Regions from separate parts of the Shouchella rhizosphaerae genome, predicted to be linked through region 3. Evidence: riboswitches for the same ligand, from Rfam matches in the RefSeq annotation. Region 3 holds a riboswitch; each other region holds the start of a gene.

Region 1 (7,526 bases), 560 kb from region 3:
GTTTCGATTGCTTCAATCCGCCGTTGTTTTTGCCGCTCTTGTCGTTTCGCCTCTTTATCAAGCTGAAACGAATTTCTATCTGTCTCCGCTGCCTGCTTTGTTAAGGTTTCTTCTTTCTTCAAAGCAGCACGCTCGGCGTTTTGCCGTTTCTTTTCAAGGTAATCATTATAATTGCCTAAATAAACATTTGTGTCACCTTGATCCAATTCGATGATTCGCGTCGCTAGGCGATTAATAAAGTAACGGTCATGGGAAACAAATAAAATTGTCCCTGGATAGTCCAGCAGTGCGGCTTCCAATACTTCTTTAGCATCCAAGTCCAAATGGTTTGTCGGCTCGTCTAAAATGAGAAAATTGGCTTGCTGCATCATTAATTTGGCGAGTGCGACACGGGCTTTCTCGCCGCCGCTTAGTGAGGAAACGGGTTTGAGGACATCGTCGCCAGTAAATAAAAACCGGCCAAGCACCGCGCGGATGTCTTTTTCGGGAGTAGTGGGATACTCGTCCCATAATTCATGTAAAACGGTTTTGTTGCTCGACAGTTTTGCTTGTTCTTGATCGTAGTAGCCAATAACGACATTGCTGCCGTAAATGATCGACCCTTTTTGTGGGGAGAGTTGTTGGGTAATGGCTTTTAATAATGTCGATTTGCCTGCTCCATTTTCACCAATTAACCCGACTGATTCACCTCGTGTTAATGAAAGATGCAAGCCTTCAAACACTGTGTCTTGTCCGTATCCGACAGCTAAGTCACGGATGGTGAGCACGTCGTTTCCTGTTTGCTTGTTGATGTTAAACGAAAAAACAACTGATTTATCGCCATCAGGGCGATCAACCATGTCCATTTTTTCGAGTTGCTTTCTTCGGCTTTGGGCTCGTTTCGTAGTCGAAGCACGGGCAATGTTTTTGGCAATAAATGTTTCTAATTTGGCGACTTCCTCTTGCTGTTTCTCGTATTGTTTGACTGCTTGTTGATACCGTTTTGCTTTTTCGTCGAGGTAATGGCTATAGTTCCCGTGAAAAGTTGTCGTTTTGCCCCGTGATAATTCCACTGTCTTCGTCACAAGTTTGTCCAGAAAATAACGGTCATGGGATACGACTAAAATTGCCCCAGAGTAGTTAGCCAAATACTGTTCGAGCCAAGACAATGTTTCCATATCCAGATGGTTCGTTGGTTCATCAAGGACAAGAATGTCTGGTTTCGAAAGGAGCAGTTTGGCTAAAGCGAGCCTTGTTTTCTGCCCGCCGCTAAGCGTAGAAATGGCTGTGCTGTAATCAAAATGATGAAAATGGAGTCCAGCCAGCACACTGCGAATATCCGCTTCGTATTGGTAGCCACCGGAATCTTTAAAAGCGAGCTGCAACTGGTCGTATTCAGAAAGCAGTTTTTGGTAATTGTTTTGCTCTATCGCCTCTGGATTGGCCATCTGCTGTTCCAACGTACGCAGTGAGCGTTCCATTTCCAACAGCGGCGCAAACACTTCAAGCATTTCATCCCAAATAGAACGGTTTGAAGCAAGCCCCGTATGCTGGGCTAGGTAGCCAATTGTTGTTTGCTTTGGAATGACGATTTCGCCTGTATCTTGGCTCATTTCACCAGTAATTATTTTTAAAAGCGTCGATTTGCCTGCCCCGTTTCGCCCGACTAAGCCTACTCGATCTCTCGCCTGTACTTCTAATTTCACCTGTTCGAGCACAGGTTCTGTGCCAAAAGCCTTTGATACGTTTACGCATTGTAGTACAATCATAAAAAGCAAACCTCGCGTTCATAATAAGTTCTTTAATAAGTGTACATCAATTTAGATCGAAACAACAATAAAGGTTCATAATGAGAGCTCTTTCATTTTAGCGAAAATCGTGTACAATAGAGTTGAATCATGCTGCGCCAGCAGCCAAAGCTCAGAAAGGGGCGGACATGAAATCAGAACAACTGAAGATTCCTCAGGCAACAGCAAAACGCTTGCCGCTTTATTACCGCTTTATCGAAAGCTTGCATGCTGCCGGAAAACAGCGGGTTTCTTCAACTGAATTAAGCCAGGCAGTAAAAGTAGATTCTGCAACAATCCGAAGAGATTTTTCTTACTTTGGCGCGTTAGGAAAAAAAGGGTATGGGTATAATGTCCAATATCTCCTTTCTTTTTTTAGGGAGACGTTAGACCAAGATGAGCGGACAAACGTGATTTTAGTCGGTGTAGGAAACCTTGGAACTGCATTATTGCAGTATAATTTTTCAAAAAACAACAATACCGTGATCACCCATGCTTTTGATGTCGATGAAAAAAAAATTGGTACAAAAGTCGGCGAAGTTCCTGTGTATAACTGGGACAAGCTTGAAGAAATTGGGTTGCAAAATGTTTCGATTGCGGTTCTGACTGTGCCTGCTTCCCAGGCACAAAAAAGTGCCGACCGCCTCGTTAAAGCGGGAATTGAAGGGATTTTAAACTTTACCCCAGTGCGCTTATCCGTACCAGCCCATATTCGCGTTCATCATATTGACCTTGCAGTGGAACTGCAGGCGCTTGTTTACTTTTTAAAGCATTACCCACTATAAGAAGGAGGCAACAACAATGGGAGGACTTTCTGTAGGGAGTGTCGTATTAATTGCACTAGTCGCATTGCTAATTTTCGGGCCGAAAAAGCTGCCGGAACTCGGAAAAGCAGCGGGAAGCACATTGCGTGAGTTTAAAAATGCTACCAAAGGATTAGCGGATGACGATGATGACACCAAATCAACAAACGTCCAAAAAGAAAAAGCGTAAAGGCAGAAAAGGGCGTGTCCCTATGCAAGACATGTCCATTATGGATCACGCGGAAGAGCTAAGGCGCAGGATTTTTGTGGTCCTCGCCTTTTTTATTGTCGCGCTTATTGGCGGTTTTTTCTTGGCGGTTCCCGTTATTACGTTTTTGCAGAACTCCCCCCAAGCCGCTGATATGCCGTTTAATGCTTTTCGATTGACCGACCCGCTTCGTGTCTATATGAACTTTGCTGTCATAACAGCGCTTGTGCTTATCATTCCAGTGATCTTGTACCAATTATGGGCCTTTGTTTCACCGGGATTAAAAGAAAACGAACAAAAAGCGACGCTCGCGTACATTCCAATTGCGTTCCTATTGTTTTTGGCAGGAATTGCTTTTTCCTATTTTATTTTATTGCCTTTTGTCATTTCTTTTATGGGGCAAATGGCCGACCGCCTCGAAATAAATGAGATGTATGGAATCAATGAATACTTTTCATTTTTGTTCCAACTGACCATCCCTTTTGGGCTTTTGTTTCAGCTCCCGGTAGTTGTGATGTTTTTAACGAGGCTAGGAGTGGTCACGCCAGCATTCCTGCGGAAAATCCGTAAATACGCGTATTTTGCCTTGCTTGTGATCGCTGGCATTATTACACCCCCTGAATTAACGTCGCATCTGTTTGTTACGGTGCCGATGCTTATTTTATATGAGATCAGCATTACCATTTCGGCGATTACATACCGAAAATACCATGGAACTACCGACCATAATGGCCAAGAAAGTGCTAAATGAAACAAACATACAAAACCAAAACATGTTTTTCACATTGAAAAACGTGTTTTTGGCGTTGCTGCCGATAAATGTTTTGACAATTTTGTTTAAAAAGCGTAATATACGGGTTACATCAATTAAAAAAGGACTTATCAAGAGCGACTGAGGGATTAGGCCCAATGACGTCCAGCAACCTCCCGTTACGGGGAAGGTGCCAATTCCTGCAGAATGGGATCATTCTGAAAGATAAGCCGGAAAAACGGAAACGGATTTTCGCAGCTTCTTTCATGATGATGAGAGAAGCTTTTTTATGTAGGAGTGGAGAACCGATGATTGAGGCAAGCGAGTTAACAAAAGTATACAAAACAAAGAAAAAACGTGTTATCGGCGTAGACAATGTTTCTTTTAAAGTAGGCAAAGGGGAGATTTTTGGTATCGTTGGCTACTCCGGAGCGGGCAAAAGTTCACTGCTTCGCTGTATTAATTTATTAGAGCGGCCGACGAGTGGGACGATTCGTGTTGACGGCTTGGATTTGACCAAACTAGGTACACGCGAGCTTCGGCAAGCACGTCTAAAGATCGGCATGATTTTTCAACATTTTTATTTAATTAACCAAAAAACGGTATTCGGCAATATTGCCTTTGCTTTAAAAGCTGCTGGCGTGAGAGCGGATCTAATTCCAGCCAGGGTGGAAGAACTGCTAGAGCTTGTTGGCCTTTCGAATAAACGCAATGCGTATCCAGCGCAGCTTTCTGGCGGCCAAAAGCAACGTGTTGGCATTGCCCGAGCGCTAGCCAACAAACCAAGCGTGCTGTTGTGTGATGAAGCCACATCTGCGCTTGACCCAACAACAACTAAATCGATTTTGGCGTTATTAAAAAAGTTGAACGAAGAACTAGGGTTGACAATCGTGCTCATTACCCATGAAATGGCAGTCGTTAAAGAAATATGCCATAAAATGGCGATTATGCAAGATGGCAAAATGATTGAGCAGGGAGATGTGTATGATGTGTTTGCTGCGCCAAAAGCACCGTTAACACAAGAGTTTATTGGAGATGTCGTCTCTTTTCATATTCCTGAACATACATTGAGCCAATTTTCTGGCACGATTGCTAAAGTAATCTTTAAAGGTAGCGTTGCCCAACAAGGCATTATCTCGGATACATTGCAACAGTTTTCTGTAAAAGGAAACTTTCTCCATGGAGCGATCGAATATATCGGCGGCCGCCCGCTTGGCATTTTTATTATGGAACTGAAGGGCGAGCCAACAGCGATTCAGGAAGCAATTGCTTATATTAAGCAACGTTCCGCTGAAGTGGAGGTGATCCGCGATGGACTTCGTGCATTTAGTTGAGATGTTGCCAGATATGTGGAACGCCTTTGTAGAGACGTTGTTAATGATCAGCATCTCAACAGCTGTGGCGATAATCGTTGGTTTTCCACTTGGCGTCATTTTGTTTGCGACTGACCGAGGCTTATTCTGGGAAAATCAACTTGTCCAATCAGGGTTGGGCTTTATTGTCAACATTGTTCGTTCCATTCCGTTTATCATTTTGCTTGTGGCCCTTTATCCCTTTACGAAAGCGCTCGTCGGTACAACGACAGGTCCGATCGCAGCAAGCGTGTCGTTGTCTGTTGCTGCGATTCCGTTTTTTGCCCGGATTGTGGAAAGTTCAATGCGGGAAGTAGATAAAGGGTTAATTGAAGCAGCAATCGCTTCGGGCGCGACGCCATGGATGATTATAAAAGACGTGCTCTTTTTAGAAGCGCGTGCTTCGATGGTACAAGGGCTTACTCTTACGATTATCAGCTTAATTGCTTACTCGGCAATGGCGGGTGTCATTGGCGGTGGCGGAGTTGGCGATTTGGCGATTCGCTACGGGCATTATCGCTATGACCATACAATTATGATTGCGACTGTGGTGATATTGATCATTCTCGTCCAAGTATTTCAGTTTATAGGAGATTTGACTGCAAAAGCGACAGATAAAAGAAAATAAACGTTAAGGCAAGCTTGCCTTTTGTTAAATAGATAGGAAAAGAAGGAGAGAAACGATGAAAAAGACATTATGGGTACAAAGTGCAATAAGTTTAGGCGTCATCTTCGCTCTCGGCGCATGTGGAAGTGGAAGTGAAAGTGGAAATGCTGGAGACTCAAAAGAAATTCGGTTTGGAGCTACCGCTGGCCCATACAGCGATATGATTACAAAAGCCATTATTCCTGGTTTAGAGGAGAAAGGCTACACTGTAACGGTAAATGAATATCAAGACTACATCATTCCGAACCGTGAATTGGCTGAAGGCAAAGATGACGCAAATTTATTCCAGCACCAAGTTTATCTAGATGATTTTGCCGAGAATAATGACTTAGAGTTATCTAGTTTGATTTCTGTCCCGACAGCGCCAATGGGGATTTATTCGGAGGTATATGGTTCGCTTGATGAAATTGAAGATGGTGCCGAGATCGCTATCCCTAATGACCCAACGAATGGAGCCCGAGCGTTCTTAATGCTTGAGGAGGAAGGGCTGATTTCATTTGAAGATGGCATAGACCCGCTGACTGTCTCTGTAAAAGACATCACTGAAAATGAAAAGAACCTTCAATTCGTAGAGCTAGAAGCTGCTCAATTGCCACGTGAAGTGGGTGAAAAGCCATTGACGGCTGTTCCTGGCAACTTTGCTTTATCGGCTGGACTTGATTTAAACAGCGCAATCAAGTTGGAAAACATGCCTGACCAATATCGAAATGTCGTGGCTGTTCGCTCAGAAGATGCAGACGGAGAGTTGGCTAACGATATTAAAGAGGTTGTTGAGTCCGCTGAATTTGAAGAAGTAATCGATAAAGAATTTGCAGGCTTTGGCAAGCCAAGTTGGATGGAGGAATAAGGATGGAGTCGCTTGTTGTTCGCGGAGCACCACATGAATATGTATTGGAAGAAGGGATACTGTCTTCCTTAGAAACTAAACTAAAAGCGAGAGGATTTCACCATGTTTTAGTGGTCCACGGCGATGCCTCTTGGAAAGCGGCAGAACGATTTTGGCCGGAATTTACAGCTGTTGAGGCAACTTACTGGCAATACAATGGAATTTGTTCACAAAATCAAATGGACCAACTGGCAGCTGTTGTGCAAAGCGGCGAGTACGATGCGATTGTCGGCGTGGGGGGCGGCAAACTCCTTGACCTAGTCAAAGGAGGGGCTTACCAAACGAAACGGCCTTATGTGCTCGTGCCGACGCTAGCCTCAAATTGTGCCCCTTGGACGCCGCTTGCGGCCGTTTATACAGATGAGGGGACCTATACACACTACGACGTTTACCCAGAAAATGCGTCGTTGCTATTACTTGAACCGCGCTTGCTTTTGACTGCGCCAAAAGAGCTGTTTGTCGCTGGCATAGGCGATACGCTTGCAAAATGGTACGAAGCGGATGTCCAGCTTGGTTCGATGGATGAAAAGTCCCCAGCATTAGAGGTGGCTTATTATACGGCTAAACTATGTCGTGACATTTTGTTGGAAAAAAGCGATGAAGCTTTGCGCGCTTTTGACATAGGCGAAGTGAGCACTGCTTTTTGTAAAGTTGCAGAAACGATTATTATGCTAGGTGGCATGGTTGGAGGATTTGGGGACCAATATGGACGGATTGCAGGAGCCCATTCGATCCATAACGGCTTGACGGTTTTAGCGGAAACACATGGTATTCTCCACGGCGACAAAGTGGCATACGGCATTCTCGTCCAATTGGCGTTAGAAGAGAAATGGCACGAAATCGAAGCATTGCGGCTATTTTATGAAAAAGTTGGCCTTCCATATTCATTAACTCAGTTAGGCATTTCCCTCCAAGCTGATTTGCGTTCAGTTGCTGAAAAAGCGACAGTCGCAGAAGAATCCATTCATGTAATGCCGTTTCCAGTATCAGCGGATGCTGTGGTCTCTGCCATAAAAAAATTGGAAGAAAAAAACGAAGGGCTGCAAGCAGGAGTGTAACCTGCGTGCAGCCTCAACACGTTTACTCAAATGTT
Region 2 (7,526 bases), 150 kb from region 3:
GTTGCCCAGTAAAGAAGGGCAAGCAAAAAGACAATGTACAATTACCATAGCACATCTAAAAACAATTCTCGAATCTCACAATCACTGAAAAAGCCGTAGGAAAAACGTTTTAATTTTCCGTGAATACTTGAGAAGCGTTTAAAAAAAGAGTATAATGGCTATACAAACATTATCCTGAGATGTTCGTAGGAATTGTTTACTTTGAGCCAACACCTTAAAAAAGGGAGCTTGCCGTTATTGGCTCGCTTACATGCCCCGCAAGCTGGGGACGTAAAAAGGCCAATGCGAAGCACCCACCTGCCTTGCAGGTTCAAAGCACCAAGTTCTTACGGCATAGTCGGGATAATTGTGACGATGAAGCACCCTTGTGGGTGCTTTTTTGGTTTGGCTTTCTAACGGCGAAAGAAATCAAAATCTCAAGGATGATTGGCTAGTGTATTCCAGAGAAGGTCGGTCTTGAGCTTATAGGGAATATCACGGCTTCTCTAGAAAAATTCAAAGTTGGCTACCGGCAAAATGGAGGCCAAGTTCGTGACTATATGCTCAAGCTATATAAAGACGATAGCCGAAAAGGGAGTCCCCTCTCAGACTTGCTGATTAACGGTTCTCTTGTGGATGAAAGACATATGACAGAGATAAACGAGACATACTAAAGCCCGGCCTATGCCGGGCTTTTATAAGATGTATACTTTCTGAATTGGTTTTAAACGGAACGATGTCCAAGTAAAAAACAGGGGAAGCGTGAAAAAGAGAGAAATTCCGATCGTGCTTGATTGAAACGCGTCCTTATCCCCAAACTTCTTTGGCAATATCAACGATATATTTTAATTTTGCCCACTGTTGTTCCTCGGTTAAAAGATTTCCATGATGAGTGGAAGCAAAGCCACATTGAGGGCTTAAACAGAGTTGTTCTAGCGGTACATATTGGCTTGCTTCATTAATGCGGCCAATGATTGATTCTTTATCTTCTAATTCCCCATTTTTAGAGGTGAGGAGTCCAAGAACAACGCGGGCCCCGCCGTTCGGAATATGCTCCAGTGGTTTAAAGTCTCCAGAACGATCGTCATCGTATTCTAAAAAGAAACCATTCACTTTCTCTTTTGCAAATAAAGTCGGAGCAATAAGGGCATAACTGCCTTCAAAAGCCCAGTTAGACCGGTAGTTGCCACGGCAAAGGTGAGTCGTCACAACGAGATCGTCTGGTTTTTCTTCCAAAACGCCATTTACGACACGGAGTGCTAAATCAATTAAATATTCTCTTGAGTATGCTCCATCATTAAATGGAATGTCAGGCGACGAAAGGCCAGCAATATAGACGTCATCAAATTGCAAATAACGACAACCTGCCTCGTAGAAAGCGTTCACGGCATCACGGTAGGCTTGAATAATATCTTTTGCGTATTCCTCAATATCAGGGTAGATCGTTTCATCACGAATGCCAATATTAAACAATTGATTTGGGCTCGGAATGGTTTGCTTCGCGACTGCACGCCCTCCGACAATCTTATTAAATTCAATAAAGTCTTTTACATGGGGATGATCATGGTTAAATGAAACCTTTCCTACGTTGCGGACGTTGTATCTTTCCGTTTCTTCATTGCCTTGGAAAATATAGCCGACTTCTGGAACATACCCTTCTACGCCATTCAAATGTTCGAGGAAATCAGTATGCCAGAAACGACGCCTAAATTCCCCGTCCGTCACCAACTCCAAGCCAATTTCAATTTGCTTATCGACAATTCGTTTGATTTCTTGTGTCTCTATTTCATGCAATTGCGCGGCCGTAATGGTGCCTTCCTTACAGTCATTTCTCGCTTGGTGGATACGTTCTGGCCGCAGTAAACTGCCAACGTGGTCTGCCCTAAATGGTGGTTTTACAGCAATGCTTGTCATCCTCATTTCTCTCCTTTTGATTAAAGAATGGTTACCCAAAGTGATGCTTGCCACTTCTCCACTCAGTTGTACCGGCCAAATAATAAAGGACCTTCTAGAATAAAGAAGGTCCTCGTACTATAGACAACGAACTTCTTATCTCCTAGGTACATTACCTATTGGAATTAGCACCATTGCCAAAGGCCGGTTGCTGAGACTTCAAAGGGCCAAATCCCTCCATCTCTCTGGATAAGAAAAAACATATTTATTTTTGTAAAGGGTTAATGGTTAATACTCTAGTATATCTTTTAAAAAAATGCAAGGAAAATTTAGATTTTAGGCAGTTTAATTAGAAACCGGCTTGTAGTTAAGAAATGATTTAGGCGCATTTAGAAATTTGTGCAATCGTTAATCTCTTCCGGTATCGGTTTTTCGCTTTTTCTCTTAATGCGAGAAAAAAATCACATACGAGCAGGCGGATTGCGTTCATTTTGTGGTATGATCATTCAGTCAGTACAAAGGCACAAAAGGAGTGGACATCGATGTTGCACCAGTTTTCAAGAAATGAGTTAGCAATCGGCCATGATGGGCTGGAGCGCCTAAAAGGCAGTACAGTTGCTGTGTTAGGGGTAGGAGGAGTCGGATCCTTTTCGGCAGAAGCGCTAGCCCGTTCTGGCGTCGGTAAAATTGTGCTCGTTGATAAAGACGATGTCGATATTACGAATGTAAATCGCCAGATCCATGCATTGCTCTCAACAGTTGGCAAGCCGAAAGTTGATTTGATGGCTGCGCGGATAAGTGACATCAACCCAAATTGTGAAGTAATTACAAGAAAAATGTTTTATACCGAGGAAACGTATGAATCGTTTTTTTCACATAAACTTGACTTCGTCATTGATGCCAGCGACACCATTTCTTATAAAATCCATTTGATTAAACAATGTAAGCTGCGGGGCATTCCGATTATATCCAGCATGGGAGTCGCCAATAAAATGGACCCAACTCGTTTAAGGATTGCGGATATTTCCGAAACAAGCTATGACCCTATTGCAAAAGTAATTCGTACGAGGTTACGAAAAGAGGGGATTCATAAAGGCGTCAATGTTGTTTTTTCAGATGAGAAACCGATCCAAATTAGGGAAGACATCCGTAAGGAAATTGTACCTGAAACGGCTGAACAAGGAAACATCCGCAAAGCGAAACTACCGCCGTCTTCAAATGCGTTCGTGCCGTCTGTATCAGGCTTGATCATGGCGGGACATGTCATCACTTGTTTACTAGAAGGCATAGAGATTAACCGACGTTCTTAACTAGTAAGCTCCTACGCTAAAAAACGTAGGAGCTTTCATCCTTTAAACAAGAAGCGAATTTACTTTGATAGTTTCTCTAAGTTTCCGTTAGCGTCCATCCGAAAAGCAGGATGATCCTGTTCGTCTTCTTCCAAAATTGCAAGGCGGCGCGCCCTGTTCATAATCGAAATCAACGACTGGTAATCTTCTTCAATCATACTATGTTCTTGTTTATTTCGTTGTAGCTTTGTTTCTAGCTCGTTTAATTTAGCAGTCTTTTCTTCCAATTGAGCGCGTAACTGTTTGTTCTCTAATTCTAAGCGTGAGGACGCGGGCTCGGTTTGTGCCAATTGTTTGAGTTGGCCAATAATAGATTCAAGCGTCACCGCTCCACCATCCACTGTTGCTGTTTGGTAAAACGTTCTAGACGGGCTTTCTGTTTTTCCAATACGAGCTTGAGAGAAATAACTGGCTGAAAGCGCTCGTTTCCGTTCTTTTCGTTCCCGTTTGGCGGAATCGATTTGCTTTAAATATTTTTGCCGTACAACAGCATTCCATCTAAATCCACACGCTGCAGAGGTCCGGTTTAAAGCATCCCCAACCTCGTCAAATGCCTTTAGCTGTGTACTTCCTTCTTTAATATGCGTTAAAACAGTCTCAGCAAGAAGCACATCATCTTCATGGGACCATGCATCTTGTCTCGTTTTCATTTGTCCATCTCCTTCATGCAGTGCTTATGGCTTTACTTTTGCCAGAGTTGCGCCATTTTATACTAGCCTGCTAAAAAAGATCTTGTTTGCGAGAATGGACAATCACGTCATCGTAACTAGGCAATCGATGTTGGCAGAAAAAAGGGATGAAACATGTTTAGCTTCGTCTTTTGTACATTTCGCTAAGCGCTTGTTCGAATTTCCCTGTTTGCTTTGGCTCATAATAACGGTGATCGGCAATTTTGTCTGGCAAATACTGTTGTTTGACCCAGCCATCTTTATAGTCATGAGGGTATTTATAGTCGCTGCCTCTGCCTAATTGTTGCGCTCCTTTATAATGCGCATCTTTTAAATGGCGAGGCACTTCACCACTGCCACCTTTTCGCAGTGCATCCATAGCGGCATCAAGTGCTTTATAGGCACTGTTGCTTTTTGGAGAAAGGGCAAGTTCAACCACAGCGTTGGCAAGAGGAATCCGTGCTTCAGGCAGTCCGAGCCTTTCTGATGCTTCAATGGCTGCAAGCGTTCGAGGCCCCGCTTGGGGATTGGCAAGGCTAATGTCCTCATAGGCGATAACGAGCAGACGGCGATGGATGCTAATAAGGTCGCCTGCTTCTAACAAGCGTGCCAAGTAGTGAAGACTTGCATTCACGTCGCTTCCGCGGATCGACTTTTGAAAAGCAGACAGCACATCATAATGGGCATCGCCATCTTTGTCATGTTGAATGCTTTTTTTCTGGATACTCTGTTCGGCGGAACGGAGTGTGACAGAGCGTGTGCCATCTGGCTGTTTAGGTGTGGAGAGGACAGCAAGCTCAAGCGCATTAAGGGCAGCGCGGACATCGCCGCCACAAGCCAATGCCAAATGGCGGAGTGCTTCAGGGGCGATATCGATTTTTTCATGGCCAAGGCCTCTCTCTTCGTCTGCGAGGGCACGGCGCAGCGCTTTTTCAATATCATCAGGTTCGAGCTGTTCCAATTCAAAAATATGGCAGCGGCTACGAATCGCTGGGTTGATTGAATGGTAAGGATTGGCAGTAGTAGCGCCAATTAAAAGCAATAGACCGCTCTCTAAATGGGGGAGCAGAAAGTCTTGCTTTGCTTTATCAAGGCGATGGACTTCATCTAATATTAAAAGGAGCGAGCCATACATCTTGGCTTCCTCGACAGCCGTCTCCATATCTTTTTTATGATGGACAGTGGCGTTCAACATGCGGAAATGCATGCCGCTCGACCCTGCAATCGCTCGGGCAATCGACGTTTTCCCTGTACCTGGCGGACCATAAAGCACCATGGAGGAAAGCTGGTTCGCTTTAATCATTCTCGATAACATCATGCCTTCCCCAAGCAAAGAATGCTGGCCAATCACTTCTTCGACAGAAGTAGGGCGCATGCGATAGGCCAACGGTTGTCTTTTCATGAGTGTCCCTCCTCTTTTTCCTCGTCTTACGTAGTGTAGCTCAGACAAGCAGAACTGTCCATGAACGAAATGCCCGTGCCTTCTCGATTCTGCGAACTTCTATCAATCCAGTATGAAAACATGCTATAATGTCAAGGGTATAAAGGAAAATTTAGCGCTTGCCAAGTAGGAATAGGCAACATTGAAAAGCGGATCACGAGAACGGATTGTCAAATACATGAAGTGAAAGACGGAGTATTTTCCAGATCATACAGCATTTATTTTGATGAAAGAGGGATTGACGTGAAAATTTCGACAAAAGGACGTTATGGATTGACGATTATGATGGCACTCGCTAAGAAATCAGGGGAAGGGCCTGTTTCCTTGAAATCTATTGCTAAGGAATATAAACTATCAGAGCATTATTTGGAGCAATTGATTGCGCCGCTCCGCAATGCGATGCTCGTTAAAAGTGTTCGCGGTGCCTATGGTGGCTATATGCTGGCTAAAGATGCCGAAGATATTACAGCAGGCGATATTATTCGTGTGTTAGAAGGACCGATTAGTCCGGTTGAAGTGCTTGAAGATGAGGAGCCTGCCAAGCGCGATTTATGGATAAAAATACGGGACGCAGTCAAGGAAGTGCTCGATAAAACGACTCTTGCCGACTTAGCCAATTTTAAGGAAGATGGAGAACAAGAGTACTATATGTTTTATATTTAATACAACGGAGCAAGGGGACGGAAGGTGCCACTCATGAAGCAAATTTATTTAGACCATGCAGCCACATCAGTGTTGCATCCCCAAGCGTTGGAAGCGATGATGCCTTATTTTTCTACGGTTTTTGGTAATCCATCAAGCATCCATCAGTTTGGACGCCAAGCGAAACAAGCGTTAATCGAAGCCCGTGAATCAATTGCGTCATTGCTAAACGCTAACAGCAATGAGGTGCTGTTTACGAGCGGCGGTACAGAAGCGAATAATTTAGCGCTTATTGGCTTTGCCCGTGCCAACCGTGAAAAAGGCACGCATATCATCACTTCAGAAATTGAACATCATGCTGTCCTGCATACGCTGAAGGAATTGGAAAAGGAAGGGTTTTCGATAACAAAGCTGCCTGTCAATGAAAATGGGCAAATTTCGTTTGCGCAATTGAAAAATGCGTTAACCGAAGAAACGATCCTTGTCTCCATCATGTTTGCGAACAATGAGGTTGGCACAGTGCAACCGATTAAAGAAATTGGCGAGCTGCTAAAAGGGCATCAAGCAGCTTTTCATTCCGATGCTGTTCAAGCAGCTGGGCTATATGAGCTCAATACGGACGAGCTCGCCGTAGACTTGATGACCATTGCAAGCCATAAGCTAAATGGGCCAAAAGGGATTGGCTGTTTGTTTGTACGTGAAGGCATCGAATTAGAACCGCTGTTGCATGGGGGCGAGCAAGAACGGAAACGCAGGGCAGGCACAGAAAATGTCGCCGGTGCTGTTGGTTTTGCTCATGCTTTCAACCAAGCATACGCTGAACGTGAGCAGCGTCGCCAAAGCTACAAATTATACAGGGCAATGTTTTTTGAAACGATGGAGCGGCGCGGTGTAGCAGTGCTGGAAAATGGCGAGAGTGGGGAACGGCTTGATCACATTTTGAACGTTTGTTTTCCAGGTGCGTCTACAGAAGCGCTTTTGATGAAATTAGACCTGCAAGGCATTGCTGCGTCTGGAGGTTCTGCTTGCACGGCAGGGACGCTTCAACCTTCTCATGTCATTCAAGCGATGTATGGAAAAGATAGCCATCGTGTCAAAGAAGCGATCCGCTTTAGTTTTGGCATGACCAATTCAAAGGAAGAGTTGGCTTATGCGTTTGAGCAAATCGCGGATTGCGTCTTGTCTGAGCAAGGGAAAAAGGCGTTCATTGAATAGCGGCGAGCAATAGAAAGTGGGGAACCAATATGAAAAAACGAGAAGATACACGTGTCGTTGTCGGCATGTCTGGAGGTGTAGATTCTTCTGTAACAGCTTTGCTTTTGAAAGAACAAGGCTATGATGTCATTGGGATTTTTATGAAAAACTGGGATGATAGCAATGATTCAGGCTTTTGTTCGGCCACAGAAGATTATGAGGACGTTGAGCGAGTAGCGCAACAGCTAGGCATTCCATACTACGCAGTTAATTTTGAGAAACAATACTGGGATAAAGTGTTTACGTATTTTCTAGAAGAATATAAAGCGGGACGAACGCCAAATCCTGACGTTATGTGCA
Region 3 (7,526 bases):
TGTTGCCTGTCTGGTTTTTACTACAACCCCGTGATTACTTAAATTCATTTTTGCTCTATTTTCTAATTGGTGGCGCATTTTTAGGTTTGTTAATCGCTAGGCCTACTATTCAAATGCCTGCCTTTACCGGTTTTTATAATGATACGCTCGGCTTTTTGTTTCCCATTTTGTTTATTACAATTGCATGTGGGGCGATTTCCGGCTTCCATTCACTCGTTTCGTCGGGAACAACGTCCAAACAGCTGAATAACGAAAAGAATGGCCGCTTTGTCGCTTACGGTTCCATGTTAATCGAAGCATTTGTTGCCATCATCGCGATTGGTTCCGTTGCTTATTTAACACTTGACCAATTTAATGCGCTTATGGCCGAACTGAATGATCCGATTAGTGTGTTTTCCGTGGGCATTGGACACTTTATGAACACGTGGGGATTGCCTGTGGCAGCTGGTGTTACGTTTACGGCACTCGCTGCATCGGCATTCTTAATGACAACACTTGACTCGGCCACGCGGCTCATGCGTTATGCTGTTACGGAACTAGGCGAAAGCATCAACGTGCAGTTGCTTCGTAATAAGCATACGGCAACCGTACTCGGCTTAATAGGAGCAACGACGCTTGCCCTTTCCGGCACATGGCAAAGCGTATGGCCGCTGTTTGGCGCCGCCAACCAAATGCTTGGGGCGTTGGCTCTCCTTGCCATTACCTTATGGCTTGTGAAAACAAAATCGAAAGCATTGTTTGTGATCATCCCTATGGTGTTTATGTTTATTGTCACCACATCAGCGCTTCTCGTTATGATGCATTCCAATTTTCTTGCCGGTGATTACTTGCTCGTTGTTGCTTCTTTCATCCTATTTGTGATGTGCGTATTCCTCGGCATCGAGGGGGCCCGCAGTGTTACAAAACCTAAAAACAAGCAAAAACCAACTGATTTAAACGCATAAAAAGCATGGGGCGTCTGCCCCATGCTGAAGTTATTAACAAAGTAAGTCGATAATGCCCTTCAGACTGATAGAAAACGCTTGTCAAACGTTTGAATGCTTTGCTGCCAAAAAGTTAAATGGTCTTCGTCTCAAGTGTTTGCCGGGCTTCCTTCGCTGCCTCCACCATCACCTTTAATGCAGCCACTGTTTCTGGTTCTTGCCGTGTTTTCAAGCCGCAGTCAGGATTGACCCAAAATTGCTTTGGATGTAAGACATTCAGCGCACGCTCAATGTTACGGGCAATTTCTTCTTTAGCCGGAACGCGGGGGCTGTGAATGTCATATACACCGAGGCCAATGCCTTTGTTATACGTGTACTCTTCGAATGATGAAATTAGTTCCCCGTGGCTACGGGACATTTCGATTGAAATGACGTCTGCGTCAAGCCCGTCAATCGCTTCGATAATATCTTGGAAATCAGAATAACACATATGCGTATGGATTTGCGTTTCTGGCTTTACTTGGTTGACCGTCAACTGAAAGGCCGTTACCGATTGGTCAAGATAGCTTTGCCATTTCGCGCGCTTAAGCGGCAATCCTTCCCGCAAAGCAGGTTCATCTACTTGAATGACGCCAATTCCATGTTTTTCAAGGGCAAGGACTTCTTTGCGCAAAGCGAGAGCAATTTGATTAACCGCCTCCCCTTCCGTAATATCAGCCCTTGGAAACGACCAATTGTAAATCGTGACTGGACCAGTTAGCATCCCCTTAACCGGTTTGTCTGTTTTGGATTGGGCATAAACCGTTTCTTTTACAGTCATTGGTTGTTTAAAGTAAACATCTCCGTAAATAATTGGCGGTTTGACACAACGTGACCCATAAGACTGAACCCAGCCATATGTAGTAAACTGGAAGCCGCCAAGCTTTTCGCCAAAAAATTCAACCATGTCTGTCCGTTCAAATTCGCCATGGACAAGGACGTCGAGCCCAAGCTGTTCTTGGATAGCGATCCAGCGGTCTATCTCGGCGTTAATGAATGTTTCATAGCCAGCACTGTCCAATTTTCCTTTGCGCCAGTCTAACCGTTTTTTACGGATCTCTTTTGTTTGTGGAAAACTGCCAATCGTCGTCGTCGGCAACAGCGGCAGTTTCAGTTTGGCCGCTTGCAACTTGGCACGCGTAGGTGCGTCTAGACCACGGGATGGGTCCTCGCTGCTGATTTGTGCTACTTCTTGTTGGACCGATTGATTGTTCCGGGCTTCTGAAGCATTTAATCGCCCTAACGCGTGTTTGCTCGCTTCTAATAACGAAGGTGGCTCGTGACCGTTGACCACTTTCGCCAATGAAACGATCTCGATTATTTTTTCATCCGCAAATGCAATCGCTTCTTTTAATTCATCTGCTATTTTCTCTTCTGATTGGACCGTTACTGGCACATGCAAAAGGCTAGATGATGGTTGGAGAATGAGCCTTTCCCGTTCAACTACCTGTAACACTTCCTTTAGTTCGGCATTGACAGCTGTAAGATCCGTCCGCCAAATGTTACGTCCATCAATAACGCCAAGTGCTAACAGCTTATCGTTTGGAAATCCGTTTACACGAAGATTTTGAAATGTTTCTTCTTTTCCAGCTACAAAGTCAAATCCTAGCCCCGCAACTGGCAGCTGTATAAAACGGTTATAGTCAGCGACGCTCTCAAAATAGGTTTGCAGCAAAAGCTTGGCGTTTGGCGCTAGTTTCGCTAATGACTGATACGTTTCCTCGACAACAGCCCACTCTGCTTCGGTCACATCGCCAGCCAAAATCGGTTCATCTACTTGAATCAATGGCGCGCCTGCCTGTGCCAATTCAGCCAGTACTTGTCCGTACAAAGGCACAAGTGTCTGCACATGTTCGGAGAAGGATTTATTTCCATATTGTTTTGCTAGTTTCACAAAACTGACTGGCCCAAGAAGTACCGGTTTGCCGTTAATGCCAAGTTCACTTTTTGCCTCTTCGTACAAACGTAGCCAGCGGTTATCGACAAGGGCTGGTTCTCTGCTAGCCGTTAACTCTGGGACAATATAGTGGTAGTTGGTGTTGAACCACTTTGTCATTTCGGCTGCGACAGCATCATCCGTTCCCCGGGCAATCGCAAAATACGTTTCCTCCTCCACTTTTCCGCCAGCATACGCAAATCTTTCTGGCACAATTCCGAAAGCAACAGCCGTGTCTAACACATGGTCATAATCACTAAAATCGCCTACCGGAATGAGATCAAGGCCGAGCTGTTGCTGTTTTTGCAAATAAGATAGCCTTAACGATTTCTGTTCCTGCAAAAAATCAGTTTTTGAGCGCTTTCCTGCCCAAAACGCCTCAAGGTTTTTTTTCCATTCTCGCTGGCCGCCAATCCGCGGATACCCTAATGATGAACTTCTCACTTTGCTCAAATTTCTCCACCCCTTCATGTTTTTATCATCGACAAACAAAAAATCCCCATTACGTAATTAAAAGGGATTTGGAAAGTTAGCCAATTGTTAACTCGCGCCTCGGCACAAACATTCCATTGGCTTTGTTATCCACTCCTCTCTATATCCACGTAGAGTCAAGCAGTACAAACAGGCAGGCAATCTGACTTCACGAATAAATGTTGCATCTCGTGTCACAGTGGCGGGACCGTCCTGGATTTTCACCAGCTTCCCCTTTTAAGCGGCAATAGCCGCACCTGGTTGCATCTATAAAATTGAAAAACACCCGTTCCGGGATTGGAAAGGGTGTTGTTTTCACGAAATGAATCCCCTTATCTGCCAAAGTTCCCTTTGCTGGATTTAGCACCTTTTCATCGCAATGAATGGTTGCTGAAGCTTCATTGGGCCAGTCCCTCCGCTTCTCGTTATAAGAGTGTTTTTATGAAAATGTGTTGTTCATACTGTAGCATGAGTTTTCATAGTTGTCAAAACAAAAATAGAATCCATTTTTATTGCAAAATGTGACACGATTCTCGTAAACTATAAAAACGCAAACGAATATTTTTAAAAGCAGGTGATCGTTTTTTGAAATCAAAGTCGTATTCTCAGGCAAACAAAATTGGTCTCGTGCTTGGCCCGATTCTGGCTTTGCTTGCTTTTTTGCTCATCCCAGACGATGCCATTGGCTATGAAGGGCGCGTTGTTCTTGCCACAGTCGCATTAGTCGGCACTTTGTGGGTAACTGAGGCAGTTCCAATGGCAGCTGCTTCCTTAATACCGCTTATTATCATCCCCTTATTTGGCGGTGCACCGATTGACGTTGTATCGAGTGGCTATTCGGAACCTGTAATTTTCATGTATTTAGGCGGCTTTATTCTCGCAATTGCGATTGAAAAATGGAATTTACATAGGCGAATGGCTTTATCCATTATTGATTTTATTGGAACAGAAAGCCACAAAATCATTTTGGGCATTATGTTGGCGACAGGCACGCTTACGCTATTCATTTCAAATGCCGCTACCGCTCTTATGATGTTGCCTGTTGCCCTTGCTCTTATTTCTGAAGTTCGCGAAAAACACATTTTAACCGGGGAAAACGTACACTATTTTGCTAAAGCGATTTTGTTAGCGGTTGCATACACAGCCACGATTGGCGGGCTTGCCACTTTAGTTGCTGCCGTGCCCAATGCGGCCCTTGCCGGTATTGCTAGCATTCAGTTTGGTATTGAAGTCACTTTCTTGCAATGGCTTATTTTCGCTGGCCCTGTTGCAGTGGTAATGTTTATTTGCCTCTATTTCTATTTGACAAAAATCCGGTTTAAAGTCAAAGTCAAGCAACAACGCTCTGTCGGATTTATTAAAGAAGAAAAGAAAAAACTAGGGCCTATTCAAACGGAGGAATGGATCGTCATTGTCGTATTTCTTATCACCATTTTCCTCTGGGTCGGAAAACCCGGTATTCTTTGGCTAGCAAACACCTTCTCAGCCTTGGTGTTTCTCGATAACCTCGGAAACTTGCCTGATGCAAGTGTTTCGATGTTAGGAGCGATCTCACTCTTCTTTTTACCAAGCACTAAACAGGGTGAACGGATTTTAAAATGGGAGGACTTAGCAAAACTGCCATGGGGCGTTCTCATTTTATTTGGAGGCGGGCTTGCCTTAGCGAAAAGCCTTGAATCGTCAGGCGTAAACGACTGGATTGCCGTAGCGTTAGAAGGACTTGAAAAATACGCGGCCTTTATTGTGATTCTTTTGCTAGTAGTCATTGTACTGGCGATGACTGAGATTTTATCGAATACCGCTGTCGCCAATTTGGTGCTGCCAATTGCGGCCGGGTTAGGAGTGGCTATTGGCATGGATCCCCTCTTTATGATGGCTGCTGTTGCGCTCGCTGCAGGCTCTTGTTACATGCTTCCTGTGGCAACACCCCCTAATACGGCCGTCTTCAGCGCAGGTGAACTGGATATAGCCGACATGGTTAAAGCAGGCGTATGGCTAAACATTCTTAGTGTCATTGTTATTACACTGGCCGTCTACTTTTGGATGCCTGTAGTCTTCGGAATTTCAAGATAACAATCCACATAATCCATTAAACGAGTAGAGAACGCTTATTAGCCGAAGGAAGAACGAGAGCGTTTTGCTACAAACTGATGCCCATGCTCTAGAGTGTGGGTTTTTTTATGCCGATCACGCACTTATCTTTTCTATGTCCCAACATTTCCCCAGGCAAACACCTTTTTTTCTTTGTGGAATCTGTTAAAATAGGAGAGTTGATTGATAAGGAGGAACATCGATGCCTAAACGAAACGATCTGTGCCCATGCGGGAGCGGAAAAAAATATAAAAAATGCTGTATGAATCGCTCATCTAGCCAGGCGATGGTCGTACAAGACGAACTAAACCAGCTTGAAACCGAATTGCTTTACATGGCATTTACCCGCTATCAAAAACAGTTAACAAATTGGGTGCAAAGCTACCATTCCGTTTATCCTGAGGCTGATAAAACGGTGACTGAAACACTTTCAAGCATGTTGCTTGTTTGGTTGATTTTCACAAAGCCCATTCAAGAGGATGAGACAACGATTTTTGATGTTTTTTATGAAGGGAAAAAGAGAAAGATCAAACGCCCAAAAACTGCTTTCCTGTTGGAAACTTGGAAACACACGCGCCCAGCTGTTCTTGAAATTAAACAGCAAACGGATGAGCGCGTGTACAGAAGCGTCGATTTGTTAACGGGACAGCAGATCGACCATACATTGCCAACTGAACATGAGAAGACTGCACGACCAGGCTCCACTGTCATCGGCTTTCCGGCAAAATCTGATGCGCACATGTCCTTTATTGGTCCTGTTATTAGCCATTTGCCTGAAAAAACGGCTGCTATTAAACAAAAAGTCGCTTCGTTTGTAAACGAAACAGAAGACGCCTTTTTGCAGAAGTGGCCGCAGCTGTTGTCCGCCCTTTTAAATAGCGAACAGGCTCCAACAGTTGCTCCTGATCAGTTTCGCTGGCATACAGACAAACAAAAGGAAACAGCCGAAGCATTGCTCAATGGCCTCCGCCTTGATCGATGCCCGCCGGAAATTGAAATGCTTGCCTTAGAGAAATGGAACCAGTTTTGCCAGGAACAGAATCCGGCAATCCGCAAGCCAGCAGCGTACGCTGCTGCGATGGAATACGCCCTTCAAACAATTGCGCCTATTTCTGCTACACAAAAGGCACTTGCTAAAAAGTATGGTGTTAGCCCATCAACAATTTCCGCTCGCTCTGCAGAAATTGTGACTGTGCTAAAAGAAACAGCAACGGCCTAATGGCTGAACAGCCAAAGTCTTCGCTTTGGCTGTTCGATTCTCGTTTACGCGCCTTGCGCTTTTGTTATCGTCTAGCTTCAGGCGCCATCAGCTCGAGACGCTTCGGGCCATCAGCTCGAGGCGCTTTTGTTAAAAGGAGGGATTTGATGCGTAAGGGTTCTTCGCTGCTCACTGTATGCGTAACTGTGTTTTTTATCATTGTCATCTCAGCAGCGGTTCTCGCATTCATCTTTGGTATATATTATTTAGGGATGGCCGGTTTGTTCCAACTGCTAGGCATCGGCTATGACTCTGTTCAAGCTTTAGCTTTGTTTGTCTTGCTTTTTTTGCTGCTCGGCATTTTTGTTGAATTGTTTGTTAAAGTGTTCAATACGTTGCTTCTCCCTGCTGTCGCAAGCAGACTGCTTCAGAAAATACTAGAATTTTGCATAAGGTATACATTCACACTTCCTGTTGTTTTTTTGCTTAACCACTATATGTCTACCATCCATATTAAACTGATGTCCCAAGCAGCCCTTGCTGCGTTTGTCGTCGTAATAGAGATGCTCATTGACAATGAGGATTACAGCCAGAAAGGCTGATAGAAGTTTGCTTACCGATAGGTGCTTGCCCTTAGGCAGGTGATCTATTTTGTTTAATAGACGGAATATTATGATTTTATACCCGCTTTTCTACTTCCTATACTAGTACGTCCCTCTTATTTTTAGCGTAACTTTTACAATCTATTACATTATAAAACACTATTAAGCGGTTTTTTCTGCTATGATTTGAGTAGGCCCATTTGGTGCTGATCATCTTTTAAGGAGGAACAATATGCCGGTACGAAAATCAATGCGACACATGATTC
Region 4 (7,526 bases), 920 kb from region 3:
CTTGGCAATGCATGCCGACAAACGCTCCTGTAAAAAACCCACCATGGGCGATGTAGTCGTCAGAAAGTTTATAGGTGTCAAAAGAAACGCCAATATCCTCAAAATGGCTGCCATCAAAAGAATAAGCAAACGAGAATGTATTGTAACGGACGCTGACTTTAAGGTGGACAGTGGCTGCCTGTTCTGGCACAACGATTTCGCTGCCTTGCAATGGCTGGGAGACATGAAAATGGTCGCATTGGACAAGATCTAAAATCCGTCCTTTCTGCTCATGCCAAGTTACTTGAAGCGAAACCCAATTTTCAGTATCGTAATAGCAAATTAACCCGGCTGCCTGTTGAAAAGTTTCTGGGTAAAAAGATACTTCCGTCGCAGCGTCAAAGTGAAAACTTTGCCAGCGGCGGGCGACAAGTGCTTGTGTATGTTTGGAGTGGAGTGATTCCCGCCCAAACAGGCGCAGAATGCCCGCTTCATGGTCGATCATACCAATTTCTTGATTAAATGGAATTCGCAATGTTTGATAGTGGTGGTTCAACACCGGGTGATCAAATGGATCACACTCGGGATAGTCTTGTGGCCATTGAACTTCTGGCAATTTTGGTCCAGCGACTTCTACTGATGGCAAAGGGCCATTGACAACATAAGGCCAGTCATCTTTCCACTCTATTTTTTGGATCGCCGTTTCACGGCCAAGTGGGCAAAAGCCTCGCTCCTCTAAGAGCTTCTTCCCTTGCCTCTTAATGGGCCGGCCTAATAAGTGAGCCATATACCAGTCGCCATGTTGCGTTTCTACAAGAGAGGCATGGCCAGCTTTTTGCAACGGATGGCTCGGATCTGCCCAGCTCGACAATATTGGGTTTTGTGGATGGACTTCGTAAGGGCCATAAATATCTTTCGAACGGGCAATTGTGGCCGCATGCTCATATTTCGTTCCACCTTCTGCTGTCAGTAAATAATAATAGCCGTTTGCCTGGTAAAGGTGAGGGGCTTCTGTTAACCCTAATTCCGTCCCTTTAAAAATCATTTGCGGTTTGCCAACTAATCGTTTTTCCAATACGCTGTATTCCTGTATGCAAATTCCATAAAAACGATGATTGTACACCCGTTGGTCCCACACCATATTCACCACATACTTGCGCCCGTCTTCATCATGGAATAAAGAAGGATCAAAGCCAGAGCTGTTCAAATAAATAGGCTCGCTCCATTCCCCATCAATCGTTTCACATGTCACAAGATAGTTATGGCCGTCTTTCCACGTATTGCCTTCCACTACTTTTACATCAGAGTAAACAAGCCAAAATTTCCCATTGGAGTAGCTCAAGCACGGCGCCCACACACCACCAGAATCGGGGTTGCCAATCATGTTTAATTGACTGATGCGATTAAGTGGCCGACTAATGAGGCGCCAGTTGACTAAATCGCGGGAATGGTGGATTTGTACACCAGGAAACCATTCAAACGTGGAAACGGCCATATAGTAATCATCGCCCACCCGGCAAATACTCGGGTCTGGATTAAAGCCTTTTAAAACAGGGTTTCGTATCATTTGTCCGCTCCTTATTCATTCTTGTTACCGCTTTCATTTTACCAACCAATTAGAGGGAAAAACATGTACGTTTCTGCGCATTATTTACCCATACCTGCACAAAAGGGCTTCAAACATGGGCCTGATAAAAGCCAGATTCAGAGTGAAAACGAGGGGAATTGCAGATCGAACGTTTACTCGCCAGAAAGCAAAGCTCTGATACGCTCCCTCCTAAGACGAGAGCAGACATTGTGGCATGCCTGCTCCCTCGTAAATTATTTTCAGTAAAGTGACTCATGTTTTGCGCGAAACTGGCTTGGTGCTAGGCCAGTCCATCGTTTGAATTGGCGGCTAAAATGGGAGATATCGTAATAGCCAAGTTGATCGGCAACCATTTCAATCGTCATATCTTTTTGCACCAACAGCGCTTTTGCTTTATTTAATTGTTTAAAGGACCAATACTTGCGCGGAGACATTTGGTATACTTTTTTAAACAATTGATTGCAATACGAAACACTTATGTTCATTTTTTTGGCAATTTGTTCAATATTGCTTTTTTCTAACTGTCCGCCTCCCTCCAAGTTCTGTTCAATTTGCTCCGCTATTTGATAGGCGAGTGCAACGGTCCGTTCAGAAAGACGCTTGCCTTCTAACTCTTCGAGCCCCATCACAAGCATGCCCAGCATTTCAAACATCACTGCTTGCATATTCATTTTTTCGACGAGGCCAAAGGTATCGTGCCCCAGCAATTTAGCAATCCGTTCAAGAAATGGTGCCATTTTTTTGGCGAGGCTGCCACTGGCTTTAAAAAACAATGGGTCAATATTGGTTAAATAAGGTAAAAACAGTTTGTCATCAATATTAAAATGAATGCATAAGTACGTGAAAGGCTCTGTATTTCCACCTTTGCTAGTATGAAATTCCCCTGGCCTTACGAGCACCAAGTCACCAGCATTTTGTTCATGGCGCTTCCCATTCGTTGTAAAAATTTGCTGCCCTTCTATGACCCAATTGATTTCATAAATAGCATGCTGATGTTCTGGATAGAACCATGAGCCCTTCACTGTACGAACATGGACGCCAAACAGTTCAAGTTCCGTTTTCGTATTTGGGTAAACCGATTCGCTGATTAAATATCGTTTGATTATATCTGCACTTGTCTGCCCGTTACCTTTAAAAATGAGGTTCATTGCGCTCCCCTCCATTTTCTTCCATTATAGCGACAAACTCTTTTAGGAAAAAGGCGCGTCGATTTGTTACGGTAAAGTGTAAAAATTTTCTCTTGCCAAGATAAGTTGCTTTTGCTACACTTAATTTCAACAACTTTAATTGTATACGAATTCTTATTAAGAGGAGCAGAGGGACTGGCCCAATGATGCTTCAGCAACCCCGCCATGAGCGGAAGGTGCTAATTCCAGCAGGACTACGTCCTGGGAGATAAGAGATTGAATTGAACATTCACCCCTCTTTCTTTCCAGGAAGAGGGGTTTTTCGTTTTTCTTAAAAGAAGGCCAAATCCGTTGTTGAACAAGACTTAAAAACCTAGTAAGCATAGCTGTTTACTTAATTTAAGAGGAAGTGAATTTTCGTGATTGAATTTAAACAAGTGACAAAAACATTTCATTCAGGCAACCAGACAGTCACTGCCCTCGACAACGTGAATTTACATGTCGCCCGAGGGGAAATTTATGGTGTGATTGGTTTTAGCGGCGCCGGGAAAAGTACGCTCATTCGAAGTGCCAACTTGCTTGAGCGACCGACATCTGGCGAGGTCCTCATTAATGGTGTTAATTTGGCCACATTAAAAAGCCGAGAACTGCAAAAGGCAAAACGAAATATCGGCATGATCTTTCAACATTTTAACTTGCTCCAAAGCAAGACAGTGTTCGACAACGTTGCCACGCCATTAAAATTAACAAGAACGCCAAAAGCGGACATTCGCAAAAGAGTTACCGAACTGCTGTCATTTGTCGGTTTATCTGACAAGGCAGATAACTATCCAGAACAATTGTCTGGAGGGCAAAAACAGCGGATCGGCATCGCCAGAGCGCTTGCGACGAATCCAGAAGTGTTGCTTTGCGATGAAGCCACTTCCGCTCTTGATCCAGATACGACAAGCTCGATTTTACAACTATTAAAGAAAATAAACATTGAATACAACATTACGATTTTAATGATTACACATGAAATGTCGGTCATTCGCGAGATTTGCGATAAAGTCGCCGTTATGGAAAAGGGGCGCATCATCGAGGAAGGATCGGTGTTGTCGATTTTTTCAAATCCACAACATCCGACAACGGAAAAATTCGTCCGCTCCATTATCCCGACTGGCCTGCCTGCCCGTGTCAAAGAAGCGCTGCAGCAGAAAGAGCCGAACCGGCGCATTTATGAAGTGACTGTCACAGGCGATAGCTCCCACTCAGATTTGCTGCGCTCGTTAATCCAGACATTTGGCATTGAAGTTGACATTTTGCATGCGACAATGAACGACATTCAAGGCACATCGTTTGGGCGGATTTACTTCGACTTACGGGCAGAACCAGAAATACTTGCAGAAGCATCCAATTACTTAAAATCGCATCCGCTTCAACCGAAGGAGGTGACAGGCGATGCTCGAGTGGCTGCCTGAAGCAATTCGCCCTAATATTACGAGCGAGCTATTGCTCGAATCCTTATATGAAACTGTCTATATGGTCGGCTGGTCCTTGTTGTTTTCTGGGGTGATCGGCATTTTGCTTGGTGTTACCCTTGTTGTTACTCGGCCAGGGCACATACTCGAAAACAGCTTTGTGTTCCATACGCTCAACCCAATCATTAACGTGCTCCGCTCTGTGCCTTTTATCATTTTGTTGGTGGCGCTGATTCCCTTTACCCGTTTTTTGATGGGCTCTGCGATTGGAACGACGGCCGCGATTGTGCCGCTCGTGTTTTACGCCGGCCCTTATATTGCCCGGTTAATTGAAAACTCGCTGCTTGAGGTGGAACCTGGCATTATTGAAGCCGCTGACGCAATGGGCGCATCAAAAGCGCAAATTATTTTTCGCTTCATCTTACCCGAAGCGCTGTCTTCTTTGCTTCTCAGCTTAACAACAGCGACGATCGGTCTTGTTGGCGCGACAGCGATGGCAGGAGCAATTGGCGCAGGCGGAATTGGCGACGTAGCGATCACATATGGCTACCAGCGTTTTGACAATGGCACGATGCTCATCACAGTATTGTTGTTAATTGTCATTGTCCAAGGCTTGCAATCTTTAGGAAACATTTCATCGAAACGCGTCCGTAGACGATAAAGAGACCTACAGATATGAAAGAGGAGAGAAACCATCTATGAAAAAGACAGTTACGACCGCATCGCTTTCCATTTTAGCCGCATTTGCCCTCACTGCTTGCAATGCTGGCGCAGACAGCTTAGACGAAACGACGGACTACAGCCCCGACAATCCTGTTAGCGTCAAAATTGGCGTTACTGGCACAGATACGCCGCAATGGGACTTCATTGCTGACATTGCTGCTGAAGAAGGCATTGAAATTGAAATTGTTCGTTTTAATGACTACGTCCAGCCAAACCAGGCTCTAGCCGACGGCGAAATCGACGCCAATGCATTCCAAACGATTTCCTATTTTGACCACTTTATCGAAGAACATGACCTTGACTTAACAGCGATCGGTTCTACAGTGCTTGCGCCAATGGGGCTTTATTCCACTAAGTATGATTCAGTTGACGACATTCCTGATGGTGCCGAGATTACCATTGATAAAGAAGCGACGAACCAAGCACGCAACTTAATGCTCTTGCAAGAAGCAGGCCTGCTTGAACTAGAAGATGACTTCGGCGTTACAAGCGGCGTTGACCAAATTAAAAACAATCCAAAAAACATTAAATTAACGGAAATTGTCGCTGGCAACGCTCCTCGTCTCATGGAAGACGTGGATGCAGCCCTCATCAATAATGGCATTGCCGTTGATGCCGGGCTCGTTCCACCTGAAGATGCGATTGCCTTGGAAAGCGAAACAGCTACGCCGTACATTAACATCATAGCGGCACGAAGCGAAGACGCAGACAACCCTGTCCTACAACGCATTGTCGACATTTACCAAAGTGATGAAGTCAAGACGTTTATTGAAGAAGAATACGCAGGCGCCACTATCCCAACCTACATTTCACTGGATGAGTTAAACAGTTATCCACGTTAAGGAGCGAAACCAATGCCGACCTATACTTTTGCAAAGCAAGCAATTGAATCAGCGATTGACAGCCAAGCAGAAATCTTTATTCGCACAAGCCAGCAAATCCATGAAAACCCTGAAATCGGCAATGAAGAAGTGTTTGCTTCTTCCCAACTAACGGAGCTCCTTACATCCGCTGGCTTTAGTGTCAAACTCGATGTGGCTGGCCACAAAACCGGCTTTTTTGCCGAAAAGGGCGACCCAGCTGGACCAACCATTGCTTTTCTAGCTGAATACGATGCCTTGCCTGGCATTGGCCATGCCTGCGGCCATAACATTATCGGCACTACAAGCGTCGCTGCAGCCATTGCCTTAGGGGAACAACTCCATGAATCAGGTGGGCGTGTCGTCGTTCTCGGTACACCAGCTGAAGAAGGCGGCGACAACGGCAGCGCGAAAGGCAGCTTTGTCCGTGAAGGGCTCTTAGCTGGCATCGACGCTGCACTGATGATCCACCCTAGCGGAGAGACACGAGTATCAGGCCGTTCTCTCGCTGTCGACCCTGTCGATTATGTGTTCCATGGCAAGCCAGCTCATGCTGCCGGTGCGCCTGAAAAAGGCATTAACGCCCTTGATGGGGTCATTCAACTTTTTAATGGCATTAATGCATTGCGCCAGCACGTGACCGATGATGTGCGCATTCATGGCATCATTCCTGACGGAGGCGACGCGGCTAATATTGTCCCTGACTATGCACGGGCACGCTTTTACATTCGCGCCAATACACGTCCAAAAACAGACATCATCCGCCAAAAAATCGATGCGATTGCCCAAGGGGCTGCCCTTGCTACAGGGGCAACTCTTGAAATTGTTGAGTTCCAAAACAAAGTCGACGACCTGCTGCCAAACGATGTCTTAAACGAACGATTTGTATCCATTTTTAAAGAGCTAGGCGAAGACGTCCAAACAGACGAACGGGACGGCCTCGGCTCCACGGACACAGGCAATATTAGCCAAGTGGTGCCTACGATACACCCTTACATTAAAATCGGCCCAGACGATTTAGTCGGCCACACGGTTGCCTTCCGGGAAGCTGCCGCTTCGCCCCAAGGCAATCAAGCGCTCATTACCGGAGCAAAAGGCCTAGCCCTTATCGGCTTTCAGCTATTAACCGAGCCAGAATTGCTGGCAAAAGCTAAGCAAGAACATGCTGAACGGAAACACGCAGCAGCACAAGCAGTTGTATAAACAAAAAGGAGTGCCCCAGTTATGGCACTCCTTTTTTTATTGGTTCCCAGCACGGTGACTGCTTATTTGTTCTGTAAGTTCCTTAACCGTTTGGTGAAAAGTCGTGCGCAATAAACTTATCAAGATAACAGCGGATAACACAATATTAATCACGAATAAAAACCGAATATTAAGGAACTCTGCCCATAAGCCGCCAGCGATAATCCCGAGCGGCATCGTCATTTCCACGAGCGTTGCTATTGAGCCTGAAACCCGTCCCAGCATCTGATTAGGGGTAATCTCTTGCCGGACAGCAAGATAAATCACATTCGATACGCTTGTGGAAAAATTAAATAAAGCCATAGCAATTGCAATCATCCACCAAGAGGTAGCGAAAGCAAGGATCGTAAAAGCAACCACATCAAACATGTTCGTATATGTATAGATTTTCCCTCTTGGCAAGAGTGTGGCTAACTTTTTAACAATAAGCACTCCGACAAGCCCGCCCGCTGCACCAATGCTAATATACAAGCCAACTTGTGCTTCTGTTGCTTGCAGCTGATCGACTGCGAAAAAGACCAAAACTCCCATCATCAAACTAAAGCCA

The links. Region 3 has a riboswitch for S-adenosylmethionine ahead of metE (5-methyltetrahydropteroyltriglutamate--homocysteine S-methyltransferase). Riboswitches for the same ligand answer to the same signal wherever they lie in the genome.
Region 1: linked by a shared signal. The riboswitch ahead of V5G21_RS13855 (methionine ABC transporter ATP-binding protein) and the one ahead of metE (5-methyltetrahydropteroyltriglutamate--homocysteine S-methyltransferase) in region 3 are both predicted to bind S-adenosylmethionine.
Region 2: linked by a shared signal. The riboswitch ahead of V5G21_RS17270 (5-methyltetrahydropteroyltriglutamate--homocysteine S-methyltransferase) and the one ahead of metE (5-methyltetrahydropteroyltriglutamate--homocysteine S-methyltransferase) in region 3 are both predicted to bind S-adenosylmethionine.
Region 4: linked by a shared signal. The riboswitch ahead of V5G21_RS12110 (methionine ABC transporter ATP-binding protein) and the one ahead of metE (5-methyltetrahydropteroyltriglutamate--homocysteine S-methyltransferase) in region 3 are both predicted to bind S-adenosylmethionine.

The regions. Positions count from the first base shown of each region.
Region 1 is NZ_CP144921.1:2,779,809-2,787,334, forward strand. It holds gene V5G21_RS13835 (ABC-F family ATP-binding cassette domain-containing protein) at 1-1,748, opposite strand, end outside; gene V5G21_RS13840 (redox-sensing transcriptional repressor Rex) at 1,916-2,551, shown strand; gene V5G21_RS13845 (twin-arginine translocase TatA/TatE family subunit) at 2,568-2,759, shown strand; gene tatC (twin-arginine translocase subunit TatC) at 2,782-3,528, shown strand; SAM riboswitch class I at 3,654-3,760, shown strand; gene V5G21_RS13855 (methionine ABC transporter ATP-binding protein) at 3,837-4,862, shown strand; gene V5G21_RS13860 (methionine ABC transporter permease) at 4,840-5,508, shown strand; gene V5G21_RS13865 (MetQ/NlpA family ABC transporter substrate-binding protein) at 5,564-6,394, shown strand; gene V5G21_RS13870 (iron-containing alcohol dehydrogenase family protein) at 6,397-7,491, shown strand.
Region 2 is NZ_CP144921.1:3,493,231-3,500,756, forward strand. It holds RNA gene ssrS (6S RNA) at 169-348, shown strand; gene V5G21_RS17270 (5-methyltetrahydropteroyltriglutamate--homocysteine S-methyltransferase) at 787-1,893, opposite strand; SAM riboswitch class I at 2,026-2,128, opposite strand; gene V5G21_RS17275 (tRNA threonylcarbamoyladenosine dehydratase) at 2,415-3,182, shown strand; gene V5G21_RS17280 (RsfA family transcriptional regulator) at 3,242-3,871, opposite strand; gene V5G21_RS17285 (replication-associated recombination protein A) at 4,029-5,291, opposite strand; gene cymR (cysteine metabolism transcriptional regulator CymR) at 5,574-5,993, shown strand; gene V5G21_RS17295 (cysteine desulfurase family protein) at 6,027-7,187, shown strand; gene mnmA (tRNA 2-thiouridine(34) synthase MnmA) at 7,217-7,526, shown strand, end outside.
Region 3 is NZ_CP144921.1:3,343,135-3,350,660, reverse strand. It holds gene V5G21_RS16565 (carbon starvation CstA family protein) at 1-944, shown strand, start outside; gene metE (5-methyltetrahydropteroyltriglutamate--homocysteine S-methyltransferase) at 1,057-3,351, opposite strand; cobalamin riboswitch at 3,506-3,645, opposite strand; SAM riboswitch class I at 3,699-3,803, opposite strand; gene V5G21_RS16555 (SLC13 family permease) at 3,955-5,442, shown strand; gene V5G21_RS16550 (SEC-C domain-containing protein) at 5,663-6,679, shown strand; gene V5G21_RS16545 (regulatory YrvL family protein) at 6,826-7,260, shown strand; gene V5G21_RS16540 (5'-nucleotidase C-terminal domain-containing protein) at 7,493-7,526, shown strand, end outside.
Region 4 is NZ_CP144921.1:2,427,386-2,434,911, reverse strand. It holds gene V5G21_RS12120 (glycoside hydrolase family 43 protein) at 1-1,546, opposite strand, end outside; gene V5G21_RS12115 (AraC family transcriptional regulator) at 1,807-2,715, opposite strand; SAM riboswitch class I at 2,866-2,969, shown strand; gene V5G21_RS12110 (methionine ABC transporter ATP-binding protein) at 3,114-4,154, shown strand; gene V5G21_RS12105 (methionine ABC transporter permease) at 4,135-4,815, shown strand; gene V5G21_RS12100 (MetQ/NlpA family ABC transporter substrate-binding protein) at 4,853-5,719, shown strand; gene V5G21_RS12095 (M20 family metallopeptidase) at 5,732-6,940, shown strand; gene V5G21_RS12090 (MFS transporter) at 6,977-7,526, opposite strand, start outside.